Regions from separate parts of the Methylobacterium sp. AC315 genome, predicted to be linked through region 1. Evidence: predicted binding sites of a transcription regulator. Region 1 holds the regulator's gene; each other region holds the start of a gene.
What was found. Region 1 encodes HrcA, which represses chaperone genes, less so after heat shock. Its sites were predicted from a motif close to GTTAGCACTCNCNNNNNGNGAGTGCTAAC; they were not measured.

Region 1 (4,919 bases):
CGGCGCAGAAGGGCCAGTGCAGGTAGATGCCGAAGCCCGCGTCGCGGGTCGGATGGTCCGGGCCGGTCGAAGTCATGATCGCCGGGATGTGCGCGTGCCAGCGCGGTTTGGCAATCAGGCCGCCGGCGCCAGGCAGGCGCGGCTCAACAACACGAAGGCCCGGGCGCGGTGCGACAGCCCCTCCCCCTTCTGCCAATCGACACCGTGCTTCTCCTCGGCGCTCATCTCGCCGAAGGTCCGGGCATGGCCGTCCGGCTGGAAGATCGGATCGTAGCCGAAGCCGGCATCGCCCCGCGGCGGAACGAGCGTGCCGAACACACGGCCCTCGAAAAGCTCGGTATGGCCGTCCGGCCAGGCGAGCACGAGCGCGGAGACGAAATGCGCCGTCCGGTCGCTCGCGTCGCGCTGTTCCAGCTCCGAGACGATGCGTGCCATCGCGCCGGAAAAGTCCTTGGTCGGACCGGCCCAGCGCGCGGAGAAGATGCCCGGCGCGCCGTCCAGTGCATCGACGCAGAGGCCGGAATCGTCCGCGAAGGCGGGCAGTCCGGTCGCCTTCGCGGCGGCATGCGCCTTGATGGCGGCGTTCTCGGAGAACATCGTGCCGGTCTCGTCAGGCTCGGGCAGCCCCAGCTCGCCGGCCGAGACCGCCTCGATCCCGAACGGTGCCAGCAGCTCGCGCATCTCGGTGAGCTTGCCCGCGTTGTGGGTGGCGATCACCACCTTGCCGGTCAGCCTGCGGCTCACGCGATCGTCTCCTTCTGGAGCGCCACCAGCCGGTCGGTGCCGGCGCGGGCCAGCCGCAGCAATTCGAGGAGCTGGGCCTCGGAGAACGGCTCCATCTCGGCGGTGCCCTGCACCTCGACGATGCCGCCCTTGCCGGTCAGCACGAAGTTCGCGTCGGTCTCGGCCGCCGAATCCTCGGCGTAGTCGAGGTCGAGCACCGGTGTGCCCTTGTACAGGCCGCAAGACACGGCCGCGACGTGGTCGCGCAGCGGGTCCACCGAGATGATCGAGCGGGTGCGCATCCAGGCGAAGCAATCGTAGAGCGCCACCCAGGCACCGGTTATCGCCGCGGTCCGGGTGCCGCCATCGGCCTGGATCACGTCGCAATCGACGGTGATCTGGCGCTCTCCCATTGCGGGCAGGTTGGTGACCGCGCGGAGTGACCGGCCGATGAGCCGCTGGATCTCCTGCGTGCGGCCCGACGGCTTGCCCGAATTGATCTCGCGCCGGGTCCGGTCATGCGTCGCGCGCGGCAGCATCGCATACTCGGCGGTGACCCAGCCCTTGCCGGAGCCGCGCAGCCACGGGGGACCGCGCTCTTCGAGGGAGGCGGTGCAGAGCACGCGGGTGTTGCCGAAGCTGACCAGGCAGGAGCCCTCGGCGTAGCGCGAGACCGCGCGCTCCAGGGTGACCGGCCGCAGCTCGTCGGCGGCGCGCTTCGAAGGCCTCATCGCGGGCCCTTTCTGATGAGAGAGTGAGGGCCGGGCTCTTAGGCCGCGGAGCCTGCGCGGGCAAGCATCGCCGTACGGATTGATCCCTGGACACCGGGCGGACATGATCGCACGACAGGATGACCGCGTGACCGATTCCAACAGCCTCTTTCCGCAAGACCCCTCAATGCAGGCGCTCGCCGCCCTCAACGAGCGCGCCCGCGAGATCTTCCGGCAGATCGTCGAGAGCTATCTCACGACCGGCGAGCCGGTGGGGTCGCGCAACCTGGCGCGCATCCTCCCGATGGCGCTGTCGCCGGCCTCGATCCGCAACGTCATGGCGGACCTGGAGCATTCCGGCCTGATCTTCGCGCCGCACACCTCGGCCGGCCGGCTGCCGACCGAGCTCGGGCTGCGGTTCTTCGTGGATGCCATGCTCGAACTCGGCGATGTCGGCCAGGAGGAGCAGACCCGGATCGAGGCGGAGATGCGCGCCGCCGCCTCTGGCCACACCTTCGATTCGGCGCTGGCCGCAGCCTCGACCATGCTGTCGGGCATCTCGCGCGGCGCTGGCGTGGTTCTGACCACGAAGGCGAACGTCCACCTCAAGCACATCGAGTTCGTCCGCCTCGATCCGGCCCGCGCCCTCGTGGTGCTGGTCTCCGACGACGGCTCGGTGGAGAACCGGCTGGTCGACCTGCCGCCGGGTCTGCCAGCCGGCGCGCTCCAGGAGGCCACGAACTTCCTCAATGCCCGGCTGCAGGGCCGCACCCTCGGCACGCTGCGCGCCGAGATCGAGGCTGGCCGCAAGGCGATGAAGCGCGAGTTGGACGCGCTGACCGAGCGCTTGGTCGATGCAGGCCTCGCGACGCCGGTGGGCCCGAGCGAAGCCCGGCAACTGATCGTGCGCGGTCAAGCGAACCTGCTCGACGACCTGCGCGCCGTCGAGGACCTCGAGCGCATCCGCCTGCTGTTCAACGATCTCGAGACCCAGAAGGACGTCATCGACCTCCTGGCCCGCGCCGAGGGCGGCGAGGGCGTGCGGATCTTCATCGGCTCGGAGAACAAGCTGTTCTCGCTCTCGGGCTCGTCGCTGATCGCCGCGCCGTTCCGCGACGGGTCGCAGAAGATCGTCGGCGTCGTCGGCGTGATCGGGCCCACGCGGCTGAACTACGCCCGTATCGTCCCGATGGTCGATTACACCGCCCGGGTGGTCTCGAAGCTGCTCGACGGCAGCCGCTGACAGCCGCCCGTCGGGCCGCGCTCAAGCGGCCCGGACGGTGTGCAGGAAGTCTGCAACCTCGCGAGACAGCTGCGCCGATTGCCGCGAGAGCGCGGAGGCCGCGTCGAGCACCTGATGGGCGGCCGTGCCGGTCTGCTCCGAGGCCGCGGCGACGCCGGTGATGTTCGTGGTGACCTCGTCTGTCCCGCTCGCCGCCTGGCTGACGTTGCGCACGATCTCCTGGGTCGCCGCGCCCTGCTGCTCCACCGCGGCCGCTACCGCGCCTGTGACGCGGTTGATGTCGCGGATGCGCGTCATGATCCCGCCGATCGCCTGCGTGGCCTGATCGGTCGATCCTTGGATCCGACCGATCAGGCCGGTGATCTCTTCGGTGACGCGTCCGGTCTGGGCAGCCAGTTCCTTCACCTCGGACGCAACGACGGCGAAGCCCCGTCCGGCCTCGCCCGCGCGCGCGGCCTCGATCGTCGCGTTCAGGGCGAGGAGATTGGTCTGGGCCGCGATGCTGGAGATCAGCCCGACCGCGTCGCCGATCTTCGAGACCGCCTGGGCCAGGTCCTGCACCAGATGGCCGGTCTGGTCCGCCTCGCCGACCGCCGCTTGCGCCAGGGTGGTCGAGCCCTCCACCTGCCCGGCAATCTCCCGGACGCTGGTGCCGAGTTGCTCCGCTGCGGCCGCGACCGTGCGGACGTTGGTGGCCGCCTCCTCGGCGGCGGCCGCGACGCTGGTCGATTGCGCCGCAGCCTGGGTCGCGCTCGCCGTCAGGGTCTGGGCCGTGGCCTCAAGCTCGGTGGCCGAGGACGAGACCATGCCGACGATCGCCCCGACGGCCTGCTCGAAGCCATCGGCCAGCGCATTCATCGCGCGCCTGCGCTCGGATTCGGCGGCCTCGTCCGCCCCGCGCTTCGCCTCGGCCTGGTCGCGCGCCCGCTGCGCCACCAGCGCCTTGATGCCCTCGACCGCTTGGCCGACCAGGCCGATCTCGTCGCCGCGCCGAGCCTCGGCGATCTCGGTATCGAGCGCGCCCTGGCTCATGCGCTGCAGGACGCCAACCAAGCGATTGAGCGGACGCGAGACGGTGAGCGTCATCAGCCGGCCGACGACGAGGCCGAGCACGAGCAGGACCAGAAGGGTGGCCACTGCCAGCTCCTTCGCCAACAGCGTGGTCGAAGCCAGCGCCTCGGCGCTGTCGACCGAGAGCGCGATGTACCAGTCGAGCGATGGCGGCAGGTTCGGGACGCGGGCGAAGGCGGTGAAGGTCGGCCGGCCGCCCTCCTGGGTCTCGGCAAGGTCGCCGCCGATCTTCGGCAGCGGCCCCGCGATCAAGTCCGACAGCGGTTTGCCGATCAGCTCCGCGCGCGGATGGGCCAGCACCGTTCCACCGCGCGACACCAAATAGGCGTAGCTTTTGCCGCCCGCGCCGACCTCGGCGATCATCCGGGTCAGGGCGGCGCTGTCGAAGTCGCCTCCGATCACGCCGAGGACCGCCTGGTTCTTACCGAAGACAGGCCCCGCCGCAGTGATCGTGACGGCGTTGGTTCCGGCGTCGAGATAGGGCTCGGTCAAGACAGCTTGCCCCGCCGCCAAGGCATCCTTGTACCACGGACGCTCACGCGGGTCGTAGCCGGAGGGCAGCTCGGACTTGGGCACCATTGTGTAAAAGCCGTCCGGACGGCCGATATACGCACTGAAGAAGAGGTTGCGCGCCATCGGCAGACCGAGGACGTCGTTCGCCTCCGGCCCGATTCCGGCAAGCGCGATCTGCTGCGCCATGAGCTGTGTCACGTCGAGCTTGCCGCGCAACCAGTTTCCGACACTCCGCGCCGATGCGACGCTCAGGCTCGCCATGTTTGCGTTGAGGTTAGCCCGTAGGGCGGAGGATTGCGTGGCGTAGAGATAGGCAGAACTTGCGCCGAAGGCGGCACAGACCACGCTCAGGATCAGGAGCATGGCGCGGCCGGAGACTCCAAGGCGCGGTCGCCAGCCGCGCGCAGGTCCGACCGCGTTGAATTTCTGTCCCGACATGCCCTGCCCTCGTCAGCCGCTAATCGATCGATCACCCCCGCAGGACCTGCACCCGTAAATCGACACCGATACTTGTTGTCGATCACTGGAATGCTGTCCGCGGACACTGAACGCTCGATCTTCATCGAAGCGTCTCAGCTGCTGGTTCAGAAGCATCAACCGTGCCGACCGCTTCGCTATTCTTCACAGCTTTCGGTCATCTTGCAATCTCTTGCTGCGCA
Region 2 (4,919 bases), on a different contig from region 1:
CGTCAGATCGATGGTTGGCGTGGACTTAGAAATCCATGCCGCCCATGCCGCCGCCGCCCGGCATCGCGGGGGCGCCGCCATCCTTCTTCGGCGCGTCGGCCACCATCGCCTCGGTGGTGACCAGCAGGCCGGCCACGGAAGCGGCGTCCTGCAGGGCGGTACGGACGACCTTGGCCGGATCGACGATACCGGCCTGGATCATGTCGACATACTCTTCGGTCTGGGCGTTGAAGCCGTAGGTCTCCGAGGAGGTGTTGTCGGTGATCTTGCCGACGACGATCGAGCCTTCCACGCCTGCGTTCTGGGCGATCTGACGGATCGGGGCCTCAAGCGCCTTCAGCACGATCTTGATGCCGGCCTGGACGTCCGGAACATCGCTCTTCAGCGCGGCGACCGCCTTCTTGGCACGCAGCAGTGCAGTGCCGCCGCCCGGGACGATGCCTTCCTCGACAGCCGCGCGGGTGGCGTTGAGGGCGTCGTCGACGCGGTCCTTCTTCTCCTTGACCTCGACCTCGGTCGCGCCGCCGACGCGGATCACCGCGACGCCGCCCGCGAGCTTGGCCAGGCGCTCCTGCAGCTTCTCGCGGTCGTAGTCCGAGGTGGTCTCCTCGATCTGCGCCTTGATCTGCGAGATTCGGCCCTCGATGTCGGTCTTCTCGCCGACGCCGTCGATGATCGTGGTGTTCTCCTTCTCGATGCGCACCCGCTTGGCGCGGCCGAGCATGTCGAGCGTCACGTTCTCGAGCTTGATGCCGAGGTCCTCGGCGATCATCTGGCCCTTGGTCAGGATCGCGATGTCTTCGAGCATCGCCTTGCGGCGGTCACCGAAGCCCGGCGCCTTCACGGCCGCGACCTTCAGGCCGCCGCGCAGCTTGTTCACCACGAGGGTGGCCAGCGCCTCGCCCTCGATGTCCTCGGCGATGATCAGCAGCGGCTTGCCGGTCTGCACCACGGCCTCGAGCACCGGCAGCATCGCCTGCAACGACGACAGCTTCTTCTCGTGGATCAGGATGTAGGGATCCTCGAGCTCGGCGACCATCTTCTCCGCGTTCGTGATGAAGTACGGGGACAGGTAGCCGCGGTCGAACTGCATGCCCTCGACGACGTCGAGCTCGGTCTCGGCCGTCTTGGCCTCCTCGACCGTGATCACGCCCTCGTTGCCCACCTTCTGCATGGCGTGGGCGATCATCTCGCCGATCTCCTTGTCGCCGTTGGCGGAGATCGTGCCGACCTGGGCGACCTCGTCGGAGGTCGAGACCTTCTTGGCGCGCGCGATGATGTCCTTCACCGCAGCGGCGGTGGCGAGGTCGATGCCGCGCTTCAGGTCCATCGGGTTGATGCCGGCGGCGACGTACTTGGCGCCTTCACGGACGATGGCCTGGGCCAGCACGGTGGCGGTGGTGGTGCCGTCACCCGCGATGTCGTTGGTCTTCGAGGCCACTTCGCGCACCATCTGGGCGCCCATGTTCTCGAACTTGTCGGCGAGCTCGATCTCCTTGGCGACGGTGACGCCGTCCTTGGTGATGCGCGGGGCGCCGAAGCTCTTCTCGATCACGACGTTGCGGCCCTTCGGGCCCAGCGTCACCTTCACCGCGTCGGCAAGGATATCGACGCCGCGCAGCATCTTATCGCGGGCGTCGGCGGAGAAACGAACGTCTTTCGCTGCCATGGTTTGCCTCTTGTGGTTGGGTTGGACCCCAAGGCCTCAGGTGGCCTCAAAGGGTTGGAACGGGCGATCCGATCAGGCGGCGACGACGCCCATGATGTCGGATTCTTTCATGATCAGGAGGTCCTGACCGTCGATCTTGACCTCGGTGCCGGACCACTTGCCGAACAGGACGCGGTCCCCCGCCTTCACGTCGAGCGCGTTGACGCGGCCCTGCTCGTCGCGAGCGCCGGGACCGACGGCGACGATCTCGCCTTCCTGCGGCTTCTCCTTGGCGGTGTCCGGAATGATGATGCCGCCCTTGGTCTTCTCCTCGCCCTCGATGCGACGGACGACCACGCGGTCGTGCAGCGGACGGAACTTCATGAGCTGCCCTCTTGCTTCAGGTCTGCAGTTGGCGTTGATGCGGCGTGCGCGGCCGCTCCCAAGCCCGACTGTTAGCACTCTGTCTTGGCGAGTGCCAATGACGGCGGCGAGTTAGCTCTCGTGCGGCTTGAAGTCAAGACTGTCGCACCCGCGCGCGACGGCGCGATGACCCGGCATCGGCCCTGATTTCCCCTAGGATAACGCGCCCTCATGCTGAGCCTCCACGGACCCGAAGGCGCGGTGACGCCTGAACGCGGCGGCCCAATTCCCGGCAATGCCGTCTGGCTCGATCTGAACGACCCGAGTTCCGAGGAGGCCGCCGCCGTGGAAGCGGCCACCGGCCTGCGCGTACCGTCCCGGGCCGCACTGTCGGAGGTGGAATCCTCCAGCCGGCTGCGGCGCGTGAAGGGCGGGCTGTCGCTCTCGACGCCGATGATCACCTTCGAGCGCAGTGATTCCCAGTTGAAACCGCTGGGGTTCCTCCTGTCGAAGGATCACCTCGTCACGATCCGGTTCCACGACATGCGCGCGATCGACTCGTCGGAGAAGCGCATCGCCGACGGCGACGGCAGCGTGACGCCGAGCGAGATCTTCCTCGTGATCCTGGAGGAGTTGGTCGACAGCCTCGCGGACGCCCTGGAGGACATGGCCTCCGAACTCGACACGCTGTCCACGCGGATCTTCGACTTCGATGTCCGCGGCGCCGATCGCCGTCGGCTGGAAAGCCCGCCGCCCCGCCGCCGCGACCTGGCGCTGCGGCGGATCCTGCGCGGCATCAGCAACCGTGGGAAGGTTCTCGGGAAGATCCGCGCGAGCCTGCTCGGCCTGGAGCGGATCGTGCCGTTCGTGTCGGCCGCTTGCGAAGGGCTCGGCCTGCCCGGCGACGGTCGCTTCGAGACGATCCGGCGCGACATCGACTCCCTGGACGAGTTCGAGACGCGGCTTGCCGAGAACGTTCAGTTCCTCCTCGACGCCACATTGGGGCTCATCAACATCGAGCAGAACAACGTCTTCCGGGTACTGACGGTGGTGTCTGTGGTTGGTGTGCCGCCGACGCTGATCGCCTCGATGTACGGCATGAACTTCAAGCACATGCCGGAGCTGGACTGGGCCTACGGATATCCCTACGCCCTCGCGCTTATTTTGATCAGCGCTCTTGCTCCAATTGTATATTTCCGAAGCCGCGGGTGGTTCTGATATTCGTCAGCTTAAAAGGCAAAAGCTGTCTTTAATACAAATCTAAGCCTCTGCCAATCAACTATTACAACTTACTTTGATTGAATATTTCATTTGACGCGCTCTCAATGCAGGCTTCGGTTTCAAAGACTGTCGAATTATATAAAATTTAACCCAATCTCGGCCATATGCTCGCAGGAGCAGCGTGGACACCGATATGTTCAAGAGAACCGTCTATAACGAGGCGCAGGCCAAGCTTGACGCCCTGGACCGGTCGTTGGCGATCATCGAATTCTCGATGGACGGGCAAGTCCTGAGTGCCAACCACAACTTTTTGCACCTGATGAAGTACACCCTTGCGGATGTACAAGGCAAACATCATCGCATCTTTGTCGAACCGATGGCTGCCAAGTCGCCAGAGTACACGGAGTTCTGGTCGAAGCTGAAGGACGGTCAGTACGTCACCGGCGAATTCCTGCGGATCGACAAGAACGGCACGGAGGTCTGGCTGGAGGCGACCTACAACCCCGTCCTCGACGCGCGCGGCAAGCCGGTGAAGGTGGTCAAGTTCGCGGCCGACATCTCGGCCAAGAAGAACGATATCGATCGGCTGATGTCGATGATCGACAACATGCCGGTCGCGGTGATGACCGCCGATCCCCGCAACGAGTTCAAGATCAACTACCTGAACGCGACCTCGCGCCGGACCCTCGGGCCGCTGGAGCAATGGCTGCCGATCAAGGTCGACGAGATGCTCGACCACTCCTTCGACGTGTTCCACAAGAACCCGCGTCACCAGCGTAACATGCTGGCGGATGCGAGCCGGCTGCCGCACCGGACCAAGATCAAGGTCGGGCCGGAGACCCTCGATCTGCAGGTCACCGCCGTCAACGACCGGAAGGGCAATTACATCGGACCGATGCTGACCTGGGCCGTCGTATCCGCGCAGGTGAATATGTCCACCGACGTCAGCCGTGTCGTCGATGCCGTGGGTTCGGCGATCCGCGAGATGCAGCATTCGGCCGAGGGGCTGACGCAGTCGGCCGATTCCGCTCGGCAGAAGGCCTCGTCCGTGGCGGCGAACTCCGAGCAGATGAACGGCGCAATCCAGGAGATCTCGGGTCAGGTCGGACGGGTCTCCGAGCGCGCCCGCCAGATCGCGGTGCAGGCCGAGACCACGGACGCGACGATGCGGCAGCTCGCCGAGAACGCCCGGGAGGTCGACGCGGTGGTCGGCATGATCAAGTCGATCGCCGGGCAGACCAACCTCCTGGCGCTGAATGCCACGATCGAGGCCGCGCGGGCGGGCGCCGCCGGCCGGGGCTTCGCGGTGGTGGCGAGCGAGGTCAAGGCTCTGGCCGAGCAGACCGCGAAGGCCACCGGCGAGATCACCCAGCAGGTTGCGGCGATCCAGAGCGCAACCGGCGAGGCGGTCGGAGCGATCGAGATGATCACCGCCGCCGTCGCCGAGCTCTCGACGCTGACCCTGGCGATGGCGAGCGCTGTCGAGGAGCAGGCGGTCTCGACGCACGAGATGTCCGGCAATATCGGCGGCGTTTCGCAGGCCGCCAATGCCACCGGTCAACTGGCGGAAGCTGTCCTGGGAGTCGCCGAGAGCCTCGCCGGACACTCAGCGGATCTCTCGGAGAGTGTCACGCGGTTCATGAAATCCGCCTGACCTGGATCACGCGCGAGCCGCGGCGTGAAACGC
Region 3 (4,919 bases), on a different contig from region 1:
ACCAGCGCGTGGATCTTGCTGGTCAGGCCGCCCCGTGAGCGACCCATGCCACCGGATCCGCCGTCTTTTTTTTGGCGCAGGCTGCATGCTGGTGCACCCGCACGCTGGTGGCGTCGATCATCTGCAGATCGCCCTCGTAAGCCTTCGACACTGCAGCCAGAAGTCGGTCCCAGATGCCGCGCTTGCGCCAGCGCCGGAAGCGGTTGCCGCAGGTCGTGTAGGGCCCGTAACGCGCCGGGATGTCGGCCCACGGCGCACCCGTGCGCAGCCGCCAGAAGATCCCGTTCAGCACCCGTCGGTCGTCCACCCGATCCTTGCCGCGTACGTCCGTCGGCAGAACCGGCTCGATCACCGCCCACTCTGCATCCGTCAGGTCAAACCGCGCCATCCTCGGTCCTCCATTCGGAGAACCAACGACGCCCCGACCAAACCGTGCCACCCGTTATGGGTTCACGACCTAGCGCAGCCGGAGCATCATCCCGAAGGGGGCGCCGGGTTTTCGGGACGACGACGGTGCGGCTCAGGAGGCGCGGGCCGTATTGCGGCGCTTGCGCGGTATCCTGTGATGGGGCCGGGCCGGGTGGCGCCGGACCTGGACCCGGGGCGGCGGCGCTGCCTGCGGCACGACCACCGGGACGCCGTCATGCTCCGCGATGACTTCGCGCGCACGCGCGACGCTCATGTCGCAGGCGCTGGTCATGCCCTGGAGAGCGCCGAGCGCGCGATTGTATTCGGGAAGGTTGCTGCAACCGGGAACGCCCCAGGCCCGGGCCGGGGCGGGCGCCGCCAGGAGGACAGTCGTCACCAGCGCCAGGACGACGACGCAGGGGGCGAGCGGCGGGCGGAGGGCCAGGACGATCCCGTCCCGAAGGGTCTGCACGCGCATCGAAATCTCCCGACCGGCACCAGGGACAACCCGCATCGGCCCGCTTGGTGCGGTGTGGACGGAGTCGCCGTTGCGGACGGCGCCGGCCCGGATCGATGATCCGGGCCGGCTTACAGATGACGACCCGGCGCGGCCGTGAAAGGCGCCCGCGCCGGGTCGTCGTGTCGAGGTCTGGAACCGGCTTAGAAGTCCATGCCGCCCATGCCGCCCATACCGCCGCCGCCCGGCATGGCCGGGGCTTCCTTGCGCGGCAGCTCGGAGATCATCGCCTCGGTGGTGACCAGCAGGCCGGCCACGGAAGCCGCACCCTGGAGCGCCGCCCGGACGACCTTGGACGGATCGACGATGCCGGCCTGGAGCATGTCGACATACTCCTCGGTCTGGGCGTTGAAGCCGTAGGTCTCCGAGGCGTTGGCCAGGATCTTGCCCACCACGATCGAGCCTTCGACGCCCGAGTTCGAGGCGATCTGACGGATCGGGGCCTCGAGCGCCTTCAGCACGATCTTGATGCCGGCCTGGACGTCGGGGTTGTCGCTGGTGAGGCCCTGGGCGGCCTTCTTGGCGCGCAGCAGCGCGGTGCCGCCGCCCGGGACGATGCCTTCCTCGACAGCCGCGCGGGTGGCGTGGAGGGCGTCGTCGACGCGGTCCTTCTTCTCCTTGACCTCGACCTCGGTCGAACCGCCGACGCGGATCACCGCGACGCCGCCCGCGAGCTTGGCCAGGCGCTCCTGCAGCTTCTCGCGATCGTAGTCCGAGGTGGTCTCCTCGATCTGCGCCTTGATCTGCGAGATCCGGCCTTCGATGTCGGTCTTCTCGCCGGACCCGTCGATGATCGTGGTGGTCTCCTTCTCGATGCGCACCCGCTTGGCGCGGCCGAGCATGTCGAGCGTCACGTTCTCGAGCTTGATGCCGAGGTCCTCGGCGATCATCTGGCCCTTGGTCAGGATCGCGATGTCCTCGAGCATCGCCTTGCGGCGGTCACCGAAGCCCGGCGCCTTCACGGCTGCGACCTTCAGGCCGCCGCGCAGCTTGTTCACCACGAGGGTGGCCAGCGCCTCGCCCTCGATGTCCTCGGCGATGATCAGCAGCGGCTTGCCGGTCTGCACCACGGCCTCGAGCACCGGCAGCATCGCCTGCAGCGACGACAGCTTCTTCTCGTGGATCAGGATGTAGGGATCCTCGAGCTCGGCGACCATCTTCTCCGCGTTCGTGATGAAGTACGGGGACAGGTAGCCGCGGTCGAACTGCATGCCCTCGACGACGTCGAGCTCGGTCTCGGCCGTCTTGGCCTCCTCGACCGTGATCACGCCCTCGTTGCCCACCTTCTGCATGGCGTGGGCGATCATCTCGCCGATCTCCTTGTCGCCGTTGGCGGAGATCGTGCCGACCTGGGCGATCTCCTCCGAGGAGGCGACCTTGCGGGAGCGCTCGCTGATGTCCTTCACGACCGCGGCGACCGCGAGGTCGATGCCGCGCTTCAGGTCCATCGGGTTCATGCCGGCGGCGACGTACTTCACGCCCTCGCGGACGATGGAGGCGGCCAGCACGGTGGCGGTGGTGGTGCCGTCACCCGCGATGTCGCTCGACTTCGAGGCCACTTCGCGCACCATCTGGGCGCCCATGTTCTCGAACTTGTCGGCGAGTTCGATCTCCTTGGCGACGGTGACGCCGTCCTTGGTGATGCGCGGGGCGCCGAAGCTCTTCTCGATCACGACGTTCCGGCCCTTCGGGCCGAGCGTCACCTTCACCGCGCTGGCGAGCAGCTCGACGCCGCGCAGCATCTTCTCGCGGGCGTCGACGGAAAAACGGACGTCTTTGGCTGACATGGACAATCTCTTCTGTTGTCGTTCGGCCCCGAGGCGCGCCGGAGCGGGCGCCTCGAAGGGCTTGGGCAGCATCTGCGGGAGCGGACGCCCTCAGAGCGCCGGCTGCTGAAACGGGTACCGGTTCGGCGTTCGCGGGCGCGTCGAATCTAGGACTGAGTGCCGTACCCGATTGCAGTGCGATCAGGGACGGCGCGATCCGGTACGACTCTAGGCGACGACGCCCATGATGTCGGATTCCTTCATGATCAGAAGGTCCTGGTCGTCGATCTTGACCTCGGTGCCGGACCACTTGCCGAACAGCACGCGATCACCGGGCTTCACTTCCAGGGGATTGATCTTGCCGGCCTCGTCCCGGGCACCGGGTCCGACGGCGACGACCTCGCCCTCCTGGGGCTTCTCCTTGACGGTGTCGGGGATGATGATCCCGCCCTTGGTCTTCTCCTCGCCCTCGATGCGGCGTAGCACCACGCGGTCGTGCAGCGGGCGAAACTTCATGTGTGGCATCCTGGTCGTCCCGCCTGCGGGTCTCGCGTCGGCATGACGGAGCCCGGACGGGAAAGGCGGCGGCGGACCGAATCATCCGCGCCGGGTGTGGATCTCTTAGCACTCAATCGGCGAGAGTGCTAACGCGCTTCGAAGCCGCCGGGCTCGATCGCGGCCCTCCGAAGCGGCTGAGCCTGCACGGGCGGCCTGGAATATTGAAAGTCGCACACCAAAACAACATCGCAAGAACCCGCGATTTCGCCGGCACGCCAGACGGTTTTTCTCCGCGGCCTATTTCGGGATTGTGATTATCCCGGCGATGCGCTAGAGATCACGGATCGATTTGAGGCCAGATATTCGGCCGTCTCGCCACAACAGGGCGAGCGCTCTGCATCTCTCCCATTTTCGACGACTCGCGGATGAGCGCATGCACGGCGTGCGCTCGACCCATTCGATCGTCCAGCGTTCGCTGCCCGTGCAGCGCATCAGCAGCAAACACTGGATCTTTGTTACCGTATGATGATTTTGGTCGGCCGGAATGCTGGTCGATCGCATCATGCTCTAAAGCAGTTGGAATATTTATGACCATCGGCACCGTTAAGTGGTTCAACGAGACCAAGGGCTTCGGCTTCATCCAGCCTGACGACGGCGGCAAGGACGTGTTCGTGCACATCTCGGCTGTCGAGCGCGCCGGCATGCGCAACCTGATCGAGGGCCAGAAGCTCTCCTTCGAGCTGGAAACCGACCGTCGCAGCGGCAAGCAGTCCGCCGGCAGCCTCCAGGCCGCCTGAACCGAGCGCCTCACCAGAGGACGCGTTTCGAAGCCGTTCCCTGTGTGGAGCGGCTTCTTCTGTTTCTGGACCGGCATCAGTGATGCCGTTTCGGGCTCTTGATCGGGCATCATCGGTCTCCGATACGCTTTCGGGATGATGCTCTCGCCACCGGCGCTGCGAAGCGCGCGAGGAGTATCCGTGGGTCAATTCAAAGAAACGCAGCTGTCCGATCGTCTCGAGGCCGGCGCGAAAGCCAAGGAAGAGCGGCTGGCCCAGTTCCGTGCACGGCCCGCGGCGGACGATCCGGCCGTCCTCGCCCGGCAGGCTGAACGCCAGGCCGTCGTCGAGGCCCGCGAAGTGCGGGTGAGCGAGCGGGAGGCCGCCCGCGCCGCCGCCGAGGCGGTCCGCGCCGCCGAAGCCCTTGCCGAACAGGAGCGCGCAGCGGCCGAGATCGTCCGTCAGGCCGCCGAGAAGGTCGAGCGCCAGGCCGCCCTCGCCGCCGAGCAGAAGGCGACCCGCGATGCCCGCTTCGCCGCCCGCAAGGCCAAGGTGAAGCGGTAACGCATCGCTTCCTGCGAAAGCCGTCTGTCCAGGCTTTCCCCCGGAATCACCGTGTCATTCCGGGGCCGCGACGCGGAGCCCGGAATGACGGAGTGGCGCCTTGGGTAGGCGCGCAGATCTCGAACCGTTCGCAAACCGGCCCACCCTTCTCAGTCACGCGCGCCTCGTCTCGTCCGACGCGAAGAACCGGTTCGGCGGGCGCGGCAGGCCGAGATGGTCGCGCAGGGTCGTGCCGGCGTAGTCGCGCCGGAACAGGCCGCGCCGTTGCAGTTCCGGCACGAGCCGGTCGACCACGTCGTCGAGCCCCTCGGGCACGAACGGGAACATGACGTTGAAGCCGTCGCACCCGCGGCTCTCCAGCCATTCCTCCATACGGTCCGCGACCTGCGC

Region 2: the regulator HrcA is predicted to act here: its motif matches at 2,103-2,131, upstream of groES (co-chaperone GroES).
Region 3: the regulator HrcA is predicted to act here: its motif matches at 3,312-3,340, upstream of AC0IY0_RS21905 (co-chaperone GroES).

Annotation. Positions count from the first base shown of each region.
Region 1 is NZ_CEEDEA010000006.1:222,379-227,297, reverse strand. Features, by position in the region: gene hemW (radical SAM family heme chaperone HemW) at 1-76, opposite strand, end outside; gene rdgB (RdgB/HAM1 family non-canonical purine NTP pyrophosphatase) at 115-744, opposite strand; gene rph (ribonuclease PH) at 741-1,454, opposite strand; gene hrcA (heat-inducible transcriptional repressor HrcA) at 1,621-2,676, shown strand; gene AC0IY0_RS13225 (methyl-accepting chemotaxis protein) at 2,698-4,698, opposite strand.
Region 2 is NZ_CEEDEA010000005.1:49,288-54,206, reverse strand. Features, by position in the region: gene groL (chaperonin GroEL) at 26-1,669, opposite strand; gene groES (co-chaperone GroES) at 1,742-2,032, opposite strand; gene AC0IY0_RS10350 (CorA family divalent cation transporter) at 2,243-3,229, shown strand; gene AC0IY0_RS10345 (methyl-accepting chemotaxis protein) at 3,426-4,886, shown strand.
Region 3 is NZ_CEEDEA010000016.1:47,348-52,266, reverse strand. Features, by position in the region: partial or broken gene AC0IY0_RS21920 (IS5 family transposase) at 1-388, opposite strand, end outside; gene AC0IY0_RS21915 (hypothetical protein) at 521-886, opposite strand; gene groL (chaperonin GroEL) at 1,069-2,712, opposite strand; gene AC0IY0_RS21905 (co-chaperone GroES) at 2,920-3,207, opposite strand; gene AC0IY0_RS21900 (cold-shock protein) at 3,777-3,986, shown strand; gene AC0IY0_RS21895 (DUF6481 family protein) at 4,167-4,529, shown strand; gene AC0IY0_RS21890 (LLM class flavin-dependent oxidoreductase) at 4,683-4,919, opposite strand, start outside.